One region of the Pseudoalteromonas sp. A22 genome, then DNA from elsewhere that is predicted to be linked to it. Evidence: predicted binding sites of a transcription regulator. Region 1 holds the regulator's gene; each other region holds the start of a gene.
What was found. The regulator sigma-54, encoded in region 1, starts transcription at its own class of promoters, with help from an activator protein. The targets are predictions, from matches to a motif close to GTTGGCACGNNNNTNGNNT.

Region 1 (6,085 bases):
TCTTCTGTAGCGGCAGCAATTAGCTCCGGCTCCATCTGGGCGATGATCCCAAGTCTTACGTCCTCTGACAGTTCCTCTAAGACATCCCCTTGGATATCTGGGTCAACGAGCTGCCACAGCATAGAGCGAACTTTATGAGGGGATGATTCTAAAAGCAGTGCTGTATCACAAGGAGCTGTTTCTGCGAGCATACGCCTAACTTGAACAAACTGACCACTGTTTAAGGCTTTAGTTACCTTTTGGAGTTGTTCCAGTGTGTAGTCTTGTTCAAATACTTCAGGCATAGGCATCCTTTTTGATAATAGTGTTGGCTAACGTGATTAAGTTAACCCTATTCATTTATTTTATCGCAGAAATCAATTTCTTAATTTGAATTTTATTCGTGTTGTTTCTGCTGGTGGGTTGTTATCGTTAATACACGTTAAAGGTGTACGCAACGATAAAGTAGGATTTTCTCGGCAACTCGCTTTACTGCACGAGAGAAACCTAAATTGGTATTACAGTGTAACTCAGTTTATTGGGAACTACCAAGGTTTACGCTTAATTATGAGAGACTTATTATACCAATTCGATTAATTAAGTGATCTATTTTTAAGCGAGAAAACCTTGTCGATAACACGGCGAAAATTTTGCTATTTAGTTGTTCTAAATGAGAAATTTTTAACACAGTTAGCGTCAGGTTTGCTCCTTCAAATTGAGTAAGTATTAAGACTAATTGGTATTAGACCAGTCTGGTTACGGAGGGGGAGATTAGCAGGGACTAAATGAATCAGACCTTAGTGCTATTTTGGTGCTAGTAGCCCAAGTTACTCGGATTCATTAAATTTATTTTCTATTAGTCCGCCAATGGCGTCTAGTGCATACTGAGCATCAGGACCTTCACAAACCACTCGGACTTCTTTCCCTTGGCTGCTTTCAAGTAACAACAGCGCTAGTACGCTGTCAGCAGCTGCACTTTTGTCTCCTTGATATAAGGTCACTTCGGCATCAAATTGGGTTGCTAATTGTGCAAGAACCGTCGCTGCTCTAGCGTGCAGACCAAGCTTGTTCTGGATTAAAAACGTATCTTCTAACATTTAACCCTCTTGCTCACGGTGGCGAATTTTGACGTTGGGATGGGTTTTAGCAAAACGCTCACCAATGGTTTGCGCTAAATATACCGAGCGATGTTGCCCACCTGTACATCCTATTGCAATCGTTAGATAACTGCGATTGTTACGCTCTAAGTGTGGTAACCAAGTTTGTACAAAGGTTTGGATCTGCCAAGTAAACTTTTGCACGATGCTGTGACTCGACAAATAGTCTTTGACTGGCTGATCTAGGCCAGTTAGCGGCTTAAGCTCAGGCTCCCAATGTGGGTTGGGCAAAAAGCGCGCATCAAAAACGTAATCCGCTTGTTTTGGGATACCGTGTTTAAAGCCGAAAGATTCAAAGGTAATAATGAGTTGTTTGTCTTTTTTACCTAAGATTTTTTCGCGGATATCTTCTGCAAGTTGATGAACGCTCAGGCCTGTAGTATCAATGAGAAAATCGGCGCGAGTGATCAATACGTCTAACAATTCCCGTTCTTTCTTTATTGCAACATCTAGTGGAAGATTATGCAGTGAAAGAGGGTGCAAACGGCGTGTTTCTGAGAAGCGTTTTATCAGGGTTTGATCGTCACTGTCTAAATAAAACAGGGTAGGTTTGGCAAAGCCTGGTAAGTATTCAAGAATGTCATTAAACTCGTCCTGTTCTTTAGGTAAGTTTCTGACATCAATACTGACTGCTATTTTATTATAATTGTCCGAAACGCTGCGGACTAAAGACGGCAGCAAATTGACCGGAATGTTATCTACACAATAGTAGCCTAAGTCTTCCAATACTCGAAGCGCTACAGATTTACCAGAGCCTGAGCGGCCACTGATAATGATAAGCTCGAGTCCTTTTTCTTCATCACTCATCAAGTTCACCTTGGATCACTGCATATAACTCATCGTCACTTTTTGCTTGTCTAAGCATTTTGCAAAAAGACTTGTCTTTGAGTGTATCAGCAATCGCCGCTAAGGTCTTCAGGTGCTGTTGATTATCACCTTCGGGTACGATGAACGCGACAAAAATATCGACAGGCTGCTTATCTATGGCTTCAAACTGGATCCCTTGCTCGCTGACAAGCACCATTGCAAGGATTTTATCCAAACCTTCAAGTCGACCATGGGGAATGGCAATGCCTTTACCGATCCCTGTGCTGCCTAATTTCTCTCGCGCCATTAAAGCGTCCAAGATAGCATGCTGACTGGTATTTGGAATTTGGCTATGAGCCAGTTCGCTGATGTATTCTAAAATACGTTTTTTGCTATTAAAAAGGACCGCAGCTTTACTGCAGTCCTTGTTCACTAATTCACTTAATTTCATCTTAGTGTCGAGTGAGCTTCTCTTTGTGTTTAATAACTTGACGATCTAGCTTGTCGATAAGGCCATCAATTGCGGCATACATATCTTGATGCTCTGTTGATGCAAATAGCTCGCCGCCGTTTACGTGTAATGTTGCTTCTGCTTTTTGTACTAGTTTCTCGACATCAAGGATCACATGCACGTTATTGATATGATCAAAGTGCCTTTCTAGCTTCGCAAACTTGTTGGTGACATAGTCTCTTAATGAGTCAGTAATTTCTACATGGCGACCAGTTAGATTTAGTTGCATAAGCATTTTTCCTTCTTGGGTTTTACGTCTTATATCAAGCTTTTACGCTGATTTGACGGTGGAATGGCTAGGGATTCACGATATTTTGCAATCGTGCGTCTCGCTACCTTAATTCCTTGCTCAGCTAAAATATCTGCAATTTTGCTGTCACTCAATGGCTTAGCGGTATTTTCTGCAGCTATCAGCTTTTTGATAAGTGCTCTAATTGCTGTAGAGGAGCACTCACCTCCATTTTCTGTACTTACATGGCTAGAGAAGAAATACTTCAGCTCAAATATTCCCCGAGGTGTATGCATGTATTTTTGTGTTGTCACACGGGAAATTGTGGACTCATGCATCTCAACCATTTCAGCAACATCATTTAGCACCATAGGGCGCATTGCTTCGGGGCCATGTTCAAAGAATGCCTGTTGTTGTTGCACAATGCAATTGGTAACTTTTAATAATGTATCATTTCGGCTTTCTAAGCTTTTAATAAACCACTTTGCTTCTTGTAAATGTGAGCGAATAAACTGACTATCCGTACTGGATTTCGCTGTTCTAGACATCGCAGCGTAATGGTCGTTTACTCTTATTTTAGGCATAGCATCAGGATTTAGCTCTACGACCCAACGACCTTTTACTTTTTTCACCGATACGTCAGGGATCACATATTCAGGCTCTTCATGAATAATGCTTGCCGCTGGTTTTGGGTTAAGGCTATGAATTAACGTCATGACCTCTTTGAGATCGGCTTCTTTAAGGCGCGTTTTCTTTGCCAAAGTTCGATAGTCACGGCTGGCAAGCAAGTCGATATGCTCTGTCAGAATCATTTTTGTTTCGGCAATCCATGGCGTATCCGGAGCGAACTGATTTAGCTGAATACACAAGCATTCTTGTAAACTACGCGCTGCGATACCGACAGGATCGAAAAGTTGAATACGTTTGAGCACGGCTTCGACTTCATCCAGCTCAATAGGCTCTTCGCTACTCTCGTCATTAATGCTTTCTAAAATGTCTTCGCAAGACAGTGTTAAAATGCCTGACAGGTCGACCGCTTCAATAATCGCAATCGCAATCGCTCTATCTGTTGGACTAAATGGTGTCAGCTCAAGTTGCCACATGAGATAGTCGTGGAGAGATTCAGAGGTTTCCCCTTGATAAACATTATCGTCATCAGGAAGTGGGCCTGAACTTGCAGCGGGTGCTGCGCTCATATATTCATCCCAAGTGACATCCATGGCAAGGTCATCACTGACAGTGTCTTTGCTCATGGCGGTATCTGAGTCTATTTCATAGTCACTAACCTGCGCTTCATCGCTTGAATCTTGATTGTCGTCAGCACTACTTTTTTCTTGGCTGTGTTGGTCAGCGTTTTCGCCGTCAGTATTATCACCTTCTTCCACTTCCAACAATGGATTGCTGTCTAATGCTTCTTGTATTTCTTGTTGCAGATCCAATGTACTAAGCTGCAGCAAGCGAATGGCTTGTTGCAGTTGTGGAGTCATTGTAAGTTGCTGCCCCATGCGCAGCTGTAATGATTGCCTCATGTATCTCTAACAATCCTTTTTAACAGTTATTAATACTACGTCTTAACTATAGCTTGAATTGTTCGCCTAGGTAGACATCTCTTACGGTTTGATCTGCCAAAACATGTTCTGGCGTGCCTGCAGCGATTAACTCACCATGTGAAACGATGTAGGCTTTTTCACATACGTCCAGTGTTTCTCTAACGTTATGATCGGTGATTAGCACACCGATACCGCGGTTTTTTAGGTGCTCTATGATTGTCTTTATATCTAACACCGAAATAGGATCAACACCAGCAAAAGGTTCATCTAACAGGATAAACTTAGGATTAGCGGCTAAAGCGCGAGCAATCTCTACGCGTCTTCTTTCGCCTCCCGATAATGCCATGCCCTGTGAGTCACGGATGTGTTGAATATTAAACTCATCCAGTAACTCATTGAGTTCAGCTTCTCTCTCAACTTTAGATAAGTCTTTTCGAGTTTCTAAAATCGCCATCAAATTTTGATAGACCGTGAGTTTTCTAAAGATTGAAGACTCTTGCGGTAGATAGCCAATACCAAGTCGCGCGCGGCTGTGCATCGGTAGCAAAGTGATATCTTCATCATCAATCTGAATAAAACCTTTGTCGCTTGGTACTAACCCTACAATCATGTAGAACGTAGTGGTTTTACCTGCACCATTTGGTCCTAATAAGCCTACAATGCTGCCAGCCTTAACACTTAAGCCAACATTTTTGACGACTTCACGACCTTTATAACTCTTTGCTAGACCAGTTGCTTTGAGCTCGCTCATTAATTGTTACCTTCTTCCTGCGCTTTTTTATCTTTTGCGTTTTTTTTGTCATCAACAGGAACAAGGATGGTTCTTACCCGAGAATCTTCTTGGTCTGAGCGCTCAGCACTGATCAATTGCTTTTCAATGTCATAGGTGATGACTTGCGCATTGATTTTTTGCCCAGTTTGATTGATTTCCGCATCGCCAGAAATGACTAAGGTGCCTTTCGCAACGTCGTAACGAATTTCGTTTGCTTTGGCTTCTAGCAAATTACCATCAGGTTGACGTTCGCTGAAAATAGCTGGGCTGCCAGTTGCAACAAGCAGTTGCTTGTTAGTACCAAGCTCCGCGCGGCGGTGGACTTCTAGGCGATCGGCATTTATTTTTCTGTTGCCATGAATAATAACAACATTCTGTTCAAAAATACCGATGTTGCTTTGCAGTTGAGCTTGCTGACGGCCAGCATCAATAATGACTTCATTTTGTTCTGCAGCATTTGCTAAAGTAGAACTTGCAAGCAAGCCGATGAAAACTAGTTTGTTAATGATTTTACTGGTCATAATAAATTGTCTTTGTGTGGTTGATGAGTTCGATCACTTGCTTTTGTAGATCCGCATGCAGCCCTTTACCCGTGATCCTAAGACTAGGACCGGTGATAACGACAGGGTGTTCCGATTTCATCAATTTTTGCTTAATTTCAACTCTTACATTATCGGCATTGATATTGGTGATCATGGCGTTAGGCGTTAAATTCTTTGCCAGTACATTGCCTTCTAATATCAAGGTATTGTTTTCGTACAGTGTTGCTTCTAATGCACTTATTTGCCAATTCTGCTCACCGTTATATAAGGTGAAAATAGGCTTTTCAAAGTGACTAAAGCCAAGATCTTGATACAACTCCATCTTATCAGCAGTTACCTGATAGTTTAATAAGCCATTTTCACTATAGGTCGTTTGCTGAAGCGTGGTTGCAACATAATCGGGCTTAGCTAACGGTTCATCTTCTTTTGCTGAGTCCGCCTCTGATGGATTAAACATGGGCGACCACATCCATACCATTAAAGAAGCGAAAACAATGAGTAAGATGACACGTAATACGGTCATGTACTTGATCCTTTG
Region 2 (6,085 bases), 550 kb from region 1:
GCATCTTAGAACCGTTTTGCTGGGTATTGTTTTTACGCGAAGTGTTCGCTTTGACGTTTGATTTGTTGGCAGGTGTTCTTTTCTTTTTATCCGTCATGACCCAAGTAAAACTAAAAAATGAATCGCAAGATGGTAGGGTAACCTAAATTAACAACTGCTGAAAGTAGAATAATATTTATAAAGAAAAGTGAGCCCTACTGGACCCACTTTGTTTAGACAACGAGAACTTTACAATATTGACCGAGAGCCAAATTGGTATTACTGTCCGCGAACTGTCACGAACTCAGGATAGGCATCTACGCCACAATCATGTTGATCCATACCGCTTAGCTCTTCTTCTTCGCCAACGCGGATCCCCATGCTCGCTTTCAATACACTCCAGACAATATAAGAAGCAATGAAAACAAAACCTAAAATAGTGATGAGTCCCACAGCCTGACCTTGGAAAGTAGCGTCTGAGTTTGAAAATGGCACCATCATCACACCCAGCGCACCGCATATACCGTGAACAGAGATAGCACCGACAGGATCATCAATTTTTGCCTTATCTAACGCAACGATACTAAACACCACCAATGCACCACCTATGGCACCGAGGATAAGCGCTAGTACAGGTGTTGGAGAGGCAGGCTCTGCGGTAATGGTCACCAGACCTGCTAGTGCACCATTAAGCACCATAGTTAAATCCGCCTTGCCCCACATTAATTTACACACCAACAGTGCAGCCACCGCACCTGCCGCCGCCGCCGCATTGGTATTTAACATGATTTGGCTGACCGCGATGGCATTTTCTTTGTCGGCAAGGAACAGCTGAGAGCCACCGTTAAAGCCAAACCACCCCATCCACAAAATAAAGGTGCCTAGTGTAGCCAGTGGCATGTTGGAACCAGGAATTGGGTAAATCTCACCATTTTTGCCATATTTTCCTTTGCGCGCACCAAGTAACAAAACACCCGCTAGTGCCGCAGCAGCACCGGCACCATGCACAATGGCAGAGCCGGCAAAGTCAACAAAGCCAAGCTCAGATAAGAAACCACCGCCCCACGTCCAATAGCCTTCTAATGGGTAGATAAAACCAGTTAACACCACACAAAATGCTAAAAACGCCCACAACTTCATACGCTCAGCAACAGCGCCCGAGACAATTGACATGGCCGTTGCAACAAATACCACTTGGAAGAAAAAGTCGGATTGCAGTGCATGGTCGGCATCCTTAGCAGCACTGCCAATGAGCGCACCAAGACTTGGTAAAACCCCACCTTCGGCATTATCGACATACATGATGTTGTAACCAATAAGCAAATACATAGTACAAGCAATAGCGTACAGTGCGACGTTCTTGGTAAGGATTTCAGTGGTATTTTTTGAGCGTACTAATCCCGCTTCAAGCATAGCGAATCCGGCTGCCATCCACATAACTAAGACGCCAGAGATCAAAAAGTAAAAGGTATTTAATGAAAATTTTAGTTCTATTATTGTATTTTCCATTGCTTGGCTCCCCTTAAATGGCTTCTTCATCAAGTTCGCCGGTACGGATCCGAACAACTTGGTCTAAGTCGTAAACAAAGATTTTTCCATCACCAATTTTTCCAGTGAACGCAGCCTTTGTAACCGTTTCCACAACACGCTCGGCGTTTTCGCTTAACGTCGCAATTTCTATTTTTATTTTTGGAATGAAATCGACTTGATATTCTGCACCGCGATACAGTTCGGTATGGCCGCGCTGACGCCCAAACCCTTTAACGTCAACAACCGTCATGCCTTCAATCCCCAGATCGGCTAACGCTTCACGTACCTCATCCAGTTTAAATGGTTTTATTATTGCACTTATCATTTTCATGCTGAGTCCCCTTAGGACAGTTGATCCTGTTGTATGTAGTAATCCAACCTTTATGCCAAATTTTTTATTCCTTAATTAACAATGAATTAAAGTGAGAAGTGGAATTTCACGCATAAAAAATGCACCATCTAGGTGCATTGATATTAAGTCTGAACTGAGTTGGTGCATAAGCACCCAAATAACGAAAAGCTAATGCGCGATAACGCAATTTCGTTGTTTGTCCTTCGCTTTGTAGAGCGCTTTATCCGCCTTGCGCATTACTTCGCTTAGACTCTTTGATTGGCAAGCCGCGAGGCCAATACTGATGGTGCAATAATGCTTACCCTCAGGAATTTTGAATGCTTGCTGCGCAAGGCGCTCTCTAAAGTCTTCTAGCATGTGCTTTGCCATCTTCATATCTGAGCTTGGAATAAGCAAAGCAAACTCTTCCCCACCAATACGTGCGACAATGTAGTGACCAAATGCACTACGCAGTAAATCAGCAACTTGTTTAAGTACATCATCACCGCTTTCATGACCATATTGATCATTAATAGATTTAAAATGATCGAGGTCTAACAATGCCAATATATGCTGACTCGGTTTGTTCTTGATTAAACGCTCTGCTTGCTGACAGAAATAACGGCGATTATAAAGTCCTGTTAAATAGTCTCGATGGGCATATTCTTTGATTTCTGCAATCAAATTGAGCTGCTCCATCGTCTGCATGATGCGGCAATGAAACTCTTCACTCATAAAAGGTTTTGCCAAAAAGTCATTGGCGCCGTATTTGATAAACTTTGCTGACAAACCATGACTTCCAGCGCCAGACAGACCAATAATCGCCAACTCATCTCGCCCACGACTATTACGAACGGATTTCACCAACTCAAAGCCATCCATCGTCGGCATCGCAAAGTCTGTCAGCAGCAATTTAATTTCATGGTCAGATAACAACATCTCCAATGCCTGTTCGCCATCTTGCGCCTCAAGCACTGTAAATAATTGCTTTTCAAGCATCTGCTTCATTACAGCTCGACTGATCACAGAATCATCGGCGATCAGCGCCTTGCAACCTTGGTTTCTCAACAGTCTAGATGCTAACTTGACCGCGTATAGGTATGAATCACGGTTGTCTTTAATCACATAATCCACCACGCCCATTTCAAGCATTTGCTGGCGGCTATATTCATCTATTTTTGAGGTCAGCACCACGGTAGGAATTTTGTGGCTGAGCGTGAGCTGCACGACCTCTGCGTCCATCGCATCGGGCAGCGTTAAATCTACCAGCGCCAATGTATATTGGTGCTGTGCTAAGAAGTCCTTACTTTCCTTGAGGGACCAAGCAAAATCGATTTCGACATCTAGATGCTGAGCAGCAAGGTGTCGCAATACCTGTTGTACGACTTTACTGTCTTCAACAATTAAAATTCTTTGCATGGATTGAGATCTCTTAAGTACAACGAGAAGCGCAGTGAAACAAGAATTTAACGGGGCTAAATACTTTATTACTACATAATAAAGTACTAAATATACGCGAATTTTGCACTAAAAAAAACCAAATCGGCTCAAATTCGTTACTTTTCGATAAACGAGGTTACAACAGCCTACTTTCAAACCTGCCGTTTTTTTTGTTGAGTTTGTCTCAATGGCTTTGAATTTCAGATGAAATACTTCTTTAATGCAGACATACCTACTGTAATACCGAGGAAGCAATGAAAAAACTACTACCACTATTGCTCGTGAGTTGTGCCCTACTCTCAGCGCCAAGCATAGCTGAAGAGCACAACCGCGCAATTGAGATAGATCATAAAATAACAACTGAGCATAGAGCCGAAATAAAAGGTGAACGTATTAACTACACCGCAACAACAGGCACACAGCCGGTGTGGAATGAAAACGGCGACGCAGTTGCAACGTTGCATTACACCTACTATAAGCGCACAAAAATCAAAGATATGAGCAAACGCCCGCTGTTGATCTCATTTAACGGTGGTCCGGGCTCTGCTTCCGTGTGGATGCATATTGCCTATACTGGCCCAAGAGTATTAAAAATTGATGACGAAGGGTATCCACTGCAACCTTACGGCTTGAAAGATAACCCATATTCAGTGCTAGATGTTGCCGATATTGTTTATGTAAACCCAGTCAACACAGGTTATTCTCGCGTACTCAAAAATGCTGAAGGTAAATATCCTAGTAAAGCCGAACAAACAAAGATGTTTTTTGGTGTCAACGCGGACGTGAAGTACTTAGCCGAATGGCTCAATACATTTATTCATCGCAATGAGCGTATGCTTTCCCCTAAGTACCTGATTGGTGAGAGCTACGGCACGACTCGAGTGTCAGGTCTTGCGCACGCGATGCAAAACAACCAGTGGCTTTACCTCAATGGCGTGGTGTTGGTATCTCCTACAGAAATCGGCATTAAACGAGAAGGTCCGGTTGAAGTGGCAAACCGTTTACCATATTACGCTGCTGCCGCTTGGTACCACAAGGCGCTGTCTTCTGAATTGCAAAATAAAGATTTACTCGAAGTACTTGCAGAGGTTGAACAATATACGGTTGATCAGTATCTTCCCGCACTCGCCAAAGGCGCATTTATCAGTGCCCAAGAAAAGCAAAGTGTGACACAGGCCGTTGCTAAATATAGTGGCTTAAGCGAGCGCTTTGTAGCTCAAAACAACCTAGATATTCCTACTGCGGCATTTTGGAAAGAACTGTTGCGTGAGCGTGGCTATACCCTAGGTCGTTTGGACTCACGCTACCTTGGTATTGATAAAAGAGACGCTGGTTCTCGCCCTGATTATTGGCCTGAGCTGACCTCTTGGTTGCACTCATTTACGCCAGCGATCAATCATTACTTCGCAACGGAGCTCAACTATAAAACCGATGTAAAATATAATATGTTTGGTTCAGTTTACCCTTGGGATAACAGCGATAATAATGTCGGTGAGCAATTACGATTAGCGATGGCACAAAACCCTTACCTAAACGTGATGATCCAGTCTGGCTACTACGATGGCGCAACGAATTACTTTGATGCCAAGTACAATATGTGGCAACTCGATCCGAGCGGAAAAATGCGTGATCGCTTAAGCTTTAAAGGCTACCGCTCCGGGCACATGATGTACCTGCGTCATGAAGATTTACAAAAATCGAACGAAGATCTCCGCGAGTTTATCTTAAAAACAACCCCCAAAGCGGATCAGTCAGCGCTTTACTAAATTCCCAACCCATTGTGGCCGCGCAAGCGGTCACTTATCTTAATACTCACCAGATTGTAAAAATTTCCTTTTATCCTTCTACAGTTACCTATAATCTAGATATACTCAATACTATCTCTCTACAACTTAGGCACGCACCATGAACGAGCAGTTTAAAGTCGTCTTCGTTGGCATGGCCGACGGTAAGGATCAACAAAGCGCCGCTATCGCAATGGCAGACAGGTTGAAAACCTCACCCTCAAAGATCCAGCAATTTTACGCTGGCAAAAACTTGTTTGCTCCTGCTGATAAAGCCAAAGCACTAAAACAGGTAAAATTACTTGCAAGTGCGGGGATCAATGCCAAGCTACAAAGCCAAACAGCCGCTACTCCAACTAACGCAGATCAAGAGCGCGTATTTGAAGCGCTGGATTACATCACAAGCAGTCTAATACGTATCGAAGAGCGATTAGAGGAGCTCGAGCAACGCGTAGCACCAACTCCCCATACTAAAATAGAAGATACAACAGACGAAGAATGGGAGACGAAGGAGCTATTTGATGAACTGGACTTTGAGCCTAGCCCTCCGGCTAAATCTAAGACTTGGCTATATTATCTGCTCGCTGTATTAATTATTTTATTTATTCTGCTTGGTGTAAGTTTGTTTTTCCCTGAGTGGCTCGCGTTAGAATGAGTAAAACTAATAACAACATAAATAAATCTCAAGTTACTCGTGCTAATTTGAGAAAAATGATTAGAAATGCAAGAAACTCGCTATCGGCAGAGCAACAGAAGACAGCCGCGGCACACCTCAACATTAATTTTTTTCAACAAATAAACCTCCCAGAAAATGCCAATGTAGGGGTCTATATTCAAAACGATGGCGAACTAGATACATCCCTTTTAATTCAATCGCTTTGGGACAAAAAACACCAGGTTTTCTTACCCGTAATTCACCCCTTCAACCCTGCAAATTTACTCTTCCAGAAGTATGAAAAAAACTCACCCATGAAGACAAATCGCTATGCTATCTTGGAACCTAAGTTAGATTGTTCAGCTG
Region 3 (6,085 bases), on a different replicon from region 1:
GCAGTTCCAACATGCCGTACCTCCTGCACCTAAAGAGATTGGTGCTAGATTCAATCTGACCTTTAGGCAGTTTGCTTGGCCCAATATTACGTAGGTGAACGATGAAAGTGGGGTTTTATCAATTTGCAGTCAACTATGGCGACCCTCAATGCAACTGGACAACCATAGAAAAAACCTTATCAAAGGCTGACTTTGATCTCATCGTCTTACCCGAATTATGTACTTCAGGTAGCCTCTTTCTTTGCCATACTCATATGGAGGAAATGGCAGAGGAGTTATCCGACAGCACGACTATCAGCCTGCTTCAATCTATCGCACAACAACAACACGGTACTATCATCGCTGGCATCATTGAGAAGGCAGGCTGTGAGCACTTTAATAGTGCGGCTATAGTGGGTCCAGAAGGGATTGTTGGCGTACATCGTAAGGTTTTTTTAGCACCGCCCGATAAGCGCTTTTTTCAATCAGGTAATGCATTCAAAGTGCACGAAGTAATGGGTATTAAAGTGGGTATTTTATTATGTTACGACATCTGGTTTGAAGAGGGGCTGATGCAACTCACCGAGCAGGGCGTACAGCTCATTGTGAACCCTTCAAATTATTGTGGCGAAGACAGCCTTGATACCATAATAAAACAAGCCAAGAAGTATAAAGTCCATATTATTTCAGCCAATCGCCTAGGAATGGACCACAGCAATGGCACGGGAATTCAATTTATCGGCCAAAGCCTTCTTGTGAACCCTAATGGCGAGGTACTTATACTCGGTGATGCAAAGGAGCAGCTTATCACAACCGAAATAGACTGCTTTGCCCCGTCATAAAGGTAACGAGAATTATCACCGTCAGGAGCTGCTCAATTTTGGTTTTGCATCCACTGCAATTCTTGATATTATCGCAACTCGTTGGGGAGTAGCCTGCTTCCAATGCTCGGAAGAGTTCGTATCAACATAATTGGCCAAAATGCCATGGTGCGGACACCTCTCGGTTGGCGAGACCATCGATATATCCATGCCTGTGGTCGGGCGTGTGGATGTATCGTGGACTCAAATCGCCCGACCGGAGCAATGTAAATGAATTTCGTCACCCTGCTACTGTTAGCATACGCCATGTCTACCGATGCGTTTGCCGCGGCAATCGGTAAAGGCGCCAGCCTAAAATCACCTCGGCTTACCGAAGCCATAAAAATCGGCCTTATTTTTGGGATTATTGAAGCCAGTACACCGCTAATTGGCTGGTTAATAGGACAATCTGCAGCTGGCTATGTCGAGGCTTGGGATCATTGGATTGCGTTTATCTTATTGTTAGGACTTGGCGCTCATATAATTTATGAGAGCCTTAAGGGTGATGACGATGCACCAACGCAACACGCAAAGCAGCCTTGGTTAAAAACCATTATCACAGCGTTTGGCACTAGCATTGATGCAATGGCTGTCGGTGTCAGTCTCGCATTTGTTGATGTGAATATATGGCTCGCCGCTGCGCTCATTGGCCTTGCCACCACCATGATGGTAACAATTGGGGTGATGATTGGGCATTCGGCAGGAAAGTTTCTTGGTAGTCGAGCTGAAACCTTTGGTGGGTTGACCTTAATCTGTGTGGGAACTTGGTTGCTATATAGCCATCTTTCGATTTAATCTGACTTGCAAAAAGAGCGGTATATTTACCGCTCGCTTACTTATCCCTTTGCGTTAGGGCTAATGGCTTTTAAGCCTTTTTAATCGCTTTTTTCAGCTTTTTGATTTTCGCTTCATGCTTTTCAATCTTTGCTTTACGCGCTTTCAGCTCTTTTTTAAGCGCTTTAACATCGCCTTTCTTCGCCATAACTAATCTCCTTTGGTTGTTTTGCGAACACCTACTACCATAGCAAAGTGACTGACAATATCAAACTACACCTGCGCTACTGCGTTACCTGCCATCTAATAGTGGTAATTTTGACCAAATACTATTTTGTATAACTAAATATTAGCAAATAAATAGAGTAAGTTGATATTACAAAATACTAACCATTTGTTTTATATGTAATTTAATATTGGCTTGGTTGTTGCTACTCTAACCACAAATCAAGAGAACGGAACCAACCATATGTCTGTACCATTAAAAGATAGACCTCTCGAATCCGTCAGGGAAGAGGTGATTGACCAGTTAATTCTAAATTACAGCCACGGTGAGCTTTCGGCTGATGCATTCGAGAGACGATTGGATAAAGCATACGATCTGAACGAACAAGAACAAATTGCAGCACTTAGTGCTGATTTACCGCTCAAGTCGGATGCAAGATATCACAGCGAAAAAGCCGCTCGTTTGGGTCCAAAATTTACCTCCAGCGTAGATGGTGCTGAGGCAATAAGCATTACCTCTATACTTAGTTCCAACCATCGCAGTGGCGAGTGGGTCGTACCTAAAGAGATCCACCTAAAAAACTACCTTGGCAGCTTGGAACTAGATTTTAGCAACGCAATTTTTAGTCACCCTGAAGTACATATTTATATAGATTGCATTTTAGGCAGTGACGAAATTTTTGTACCAGACACGGTCGATGTCGTCACCGATATTCGTAATATTATGGGTTCAGTAGAAAACACAAGAAACACGCTTGCATCTGCAGGGCAGGTGAAACAGCGTCCACGAATTTATATTCACGGCAGAATGATTTTGGGTAGCATTGAAGTTAGTGTAAAGCGCTCGATGAAAGCGCAAATAAAGCAATTTGCCGACGGCCTTAAATCCCTATTTGGTGACGGCACGAAATCCAAAAGCTAAAGCTTAATAAAAAACCCCTTGGTTCAGGGGTTTTTTATTATCCAAATAGCAGAGTAAACTTTTTACTTCTCTACCGGAAAGCCTCTATCACGCATTAGCGCCTCAACTTCAGCGTCACGGCCTCTAAACTTGCGATACGCTTCTGCTGGATCCATTGAGTTGCGAACTGAGAATAGGTAATCCACTAAACGCTGTGCAACGTCTTTGTCGTAGAAGCCACCTGGCGCTTCAGCAAACGCTTCTGCTGCATCAGAAGTTAATACCTCAGCCCACAGGTAACCGTAGTAACCCGCTGAATAACCTTCACCTGAGAATACGTGACCAAAGTGAGTTGTACGATGGCGCATCACTACCTCGTCCGGCATGCCAAGCGCACCTAACTGAGACTTTTCGAATGCAACAGGGTCGCCAATCTTGTCAGGATCTGTGGTATGGAAAAGCATATCCATGATAGCCGATCCAAGGTATTCAGTCGTCGCGAAACCTTGGTTAAAGGTTGCTGACTTCTTGATTTTCTCGATTAGCGCTTTAGGCATAGGTTTGCCTGTTTTATAGTGAACTAAGTAACGATTGATCACTTCGTCCGTTGCCAACCAACGCTCCAATAGCTGAGATTGGAACTCAGTGTAGTCGCGCACACCAGAGTTTGAACTTGGGTACTTCACGTTTGATGAAAGCGCATGCAGCGCGTGACCAAACTCATGGAAATAGGTTTCTGCATCTGACCAAGAAATTAAGGTCGCTTCACCTTCAGGTGCTTTCACAAAGTTGGAGTTGTTTGAGCTAAGCACATTTGTTTTACCATCAAATGTTGTATGGCTACGATATGATATGGCCCACGCACCAGAGCGTTTACCTTTACGTGCGAACGGGTCTAAATACCAAAGGCCGATATTATCACCGGTGGTTTTGTCTGTTACTTCCCATACACGAACGTCAGGGTGGAACACTGGTACTGAGCCCTTAGGCACTTCGGTGAACTCAAAGTTAAACAAACGGCCTGCAACATAGAACATTGCTTCGCGCAGATTATCTAGCTGTAAATAAGCTTTAACTTCGTTTGAATCCAATTGATATTTAGCTTGGCGAACCTTCTCGGCGTAGAAACGGTAATCCCATGGCTTGATGGTGATATCGGCGCCTTCTTTGTCGGCGATCGCTTGCATGTCAGCAACTTCTTCTTTCACGCGGGCAATTGCTGCTGGCCACACTTTTTTCATCAGCGCCATCGCGTTTTCAGGCTTTTTCGCCATGCGGTCTTCAAGACGCCACTGCGCGTAATTATCGTAACCCAGTAAGTTAACGCGCTCATGTCTAAGCGTTAAGATGTCAGAGATAATCGCTTTGTTGTCGTACTCACCACCGTTGTTGCCTCGGTTATAATAGTTGTTCCATACTTTCTCGCGTAACTCACGCTCTGTTGAGTAGGTTAAAAATGGATCCATTGAAGAGCGAGAGTTTGTAATCGCATACATATCCGCCTTGCCGCGTGCTTTTGCAGCAGCCGCTGCCGATGCAACAAACGACTCGGGCAAACCTGACAACTGCGCTTTAGTGAGGTAAACCACGTAGTTTTCTTCATCTGCAAGGACGTTATTTGCAAACTTAGTATGTAGCTTTGATAGCTCAAGATTGATGTCTGCGTAACGCTTAGCTTCTTCACCTTTTAGCGTCGCACCATTGCGAGCAAAGCCGTTATAACGCATCCAAGTGATACGCTGCTCTTCAGCAGTTAACTTTTTATATTCAGCGCCTTCATATACTGCTTTTACGCGTTCAAAAAGCGCTTGGTTTTGGGTAATTTTAGAGCTGAACTCTGAAAACTTAGGCACAACTCGCGATTGGATTTCTCTAAACTCTGGGCTTGAAATGTTTGCACTCCAAAGACCATAGTAGGTAAAAACGCGATCCAAAGCGGCCCCCGCTCTTTCTAGTGCAACAATGGTGTTCTCAAAAGTTGGCTTAGCTGGATTATTGGCTATTGCTTCAATTTCTTTCAAATTATCAGCCATACCAATTTCAAGCGCAGCTTCTAAATCTTCAAGCTTCATTTTGTCAAAATGAGGAACGCCTTGATAAGGACCTGAAAACTCCTGTAAAAGCACGTTATCATATTGCTTACTTTGCAGTGATTTTACTGGTTCTTGGCTTTGGTCTGCAGTGCCCGCACAACCCGCAAGGGCTAAACATACGGCTGCACTTAATAATGTGATGGAAGGTTTGAACATTTTGTTTCATCGCTTGTTGTTATCGTGGGTAAGATATTACGGATCGCCTCTAAAAGTGCAATCGCTTTGCGGGAGAAACAAGGTTCTCTGCGATGGAGCAGAAAAGCTAGAGTTCATAGTAGCTTAAAGACACTAAAACGACAGTGAGTAGAGTTTTTTCATGGGTTGTTACAATTTACCTTGAAAATTTAACTAAAATCAGCCAAGTTAGTAAAAAACTGATCTGTGGGAAGAAATAATGGAAGTTGGTATTTTTATCTATGACGGTGCGGAGTGTTTAGATTTTTGCGGCCCGTTTGAGGTATTCAACACCGCAAAGCGATTTATCGAAACGCCGATTAACGTCAGCCTTGTCGCACCAAGTCATGTTCCTGTTACCTCACGTGGCGGCATGAGTGTAAACCCCCATTACAGTATTTACTCGCATCCAAAGTTTGATTTGCTCATCGTAGTAGGCGGACTTCATCACCAAATTTGCGGAGATCACAACGTACTTAATTGGCTTGCAGAAACAGCGAATCATACCTCTCAGTGCGCATCTGTTTGTACAGGTGTGTTTTTATATGCCGAAGCAGGCCTTATTGATGGCAAGCGAGTCACCACCCACTGGCAGGATATCGACGATTTGAGAGAGCAATATCCCTCTTTAGAAGTCGTTGAGGATGTAAGATTTATGATGGATCAGAATTTTACTAGCTCAGCGGGTATTTCTGCAGGTATAGATATGAGTTTAGAGCTGGTGAAAAAACGCTTTGGGCAATCTGTTGCAAGAAAAACCGCAACCCAAATGGATTATGACTGGCCTAGAAGTTAATAATGGTGAATAATCTCACCATTATTCAACCAAGGCCTCACTCACTTTAGCCACTGTTGATATCTACGAACTCTAGCTCACTCACGCGTTTTTTCGCAAATACGACGACTTTATCGTATTCACTTTGCGCTTGTTCCAAGTGTGATTTACACTGCCCAGCTTGGTGTTCACGCGCATAAGTCTCTATTTTATCAAGCAGATCAAAGAGTGCTTCTGCGGCTAAATCACCAGCTTGACCTTTAAGTGCATGGCTGTATTTTGCCGATGCATCGCAATTACTATT

Region 2: the regulator sigma-54 is predicted to act here: its motif matches at 1,882-1,900, upstream of GSF04_RS18940 (P-II family nitrogen regulator).
Region 3: the regulator sigma-54 is predicted to act here: its motif matches at 2,029-2,047, upstream of GSF04_RS04570 (LiaF domain-containing protein).

What each region holds. Positions count from the first base shown of each region.
Region 1 is NZ_CP047238.1:3,662,641-3,668,725, reverse strand. Features, by position in the region: gene mgtE (magnesium transporter) at 1-284, opposite strand, end outside; gene GSF04_RS21460 (HPr family phosphocarrier protein) at 807-1,076, opposite strand; gene rapZ (RNase adapter RapZ) at 1,077-1,943, opposite strand; gene ptsN (PTS IIA-like nitrogen regulatory protein PtsN) at 1,936-2,394, opposite strand; gene hpf (ribosome hibernation promoting factor) at 2,396-2,683, opposite strand; gene GSF04_RS21440 (RNA polymerase factor sigma-54) at 2,713-4,212, opposite strand; gene lptB (LPS export ABC transporter ATP-binding protein) at 4,259-4,984, opposite strand; gene lptA (lipopolysaccharide transport periplasmic protein LptA) at 4,984-5,526, opposite strand; gene lptC (LPS export ABC transporter periplasmic protein LptC) at 5,516-6,070, opposite strand; gene kdsC (3-deoxy-manno-octulosonate-8-phosphatase KdsC) at 6,067-6,085, opposite strand, start outside.
Region 2 is NZ_CP047238.1:3,116,837-3,122,921, forward strand. Features, by position in the region: gene mrcB (penicillin-binding protein 1B) at 1-97, opposite strand, end outside; gene GSF04_RS18935 (ammonium transporter) at 259-1,488, opposite strand; gene GSF04_RS18940 (P-II family nitrogen regulator) at 1,502-1,840, opposite strand; gene GSF04_RS18945 (diguanylate cyclase) at 2,030-3,259, opposite strand; gene GSF04_RS18950 (carboxypeptidase) at 3,535-5,046, shown strand; gene GSF04_RS18955 (hypothetical protein) at 5,186-5,719, shown strand; gene GSF04_RS18960 (5-formyltetrahydrofolate cyclo-ligase) at 5,716-6,085, shown strand, end outside.
Region 3 is NZ_CP047237.1:1,127,565-1,133,649, forward strand. Features, by position in the region: gene GSF04_RS04555 (alpha-ketoglutarate-dependent dioxygenase AlkB) at 1-94, shown strand, start outside; gene GSF04_RS04560 (nitrilase-related carbon-nitrogen hydrolase) at 102-821, shown strand; yybP-ykoY riboswitch at 893-1,034, shown strand; gene GSF04_RS04565 (manganese efflux pump MntP family protein) at 1,071-1,634, shown strand; gene GSF04_RS04570 (LiaF domain-containing protein) at 2,083-2,760, shown strand; gene GSF04_RS04575 (M3 family metallopeptidase) at 2,823-4,988, opposite strand; gene GSF04_RS04580 (DJ-1/PfpI family protein) at 5,227-5,802, shown strand; gene GSF04_RS04585 (ATP-binding protein) at 5,849-6,085, opposite strand, start outside.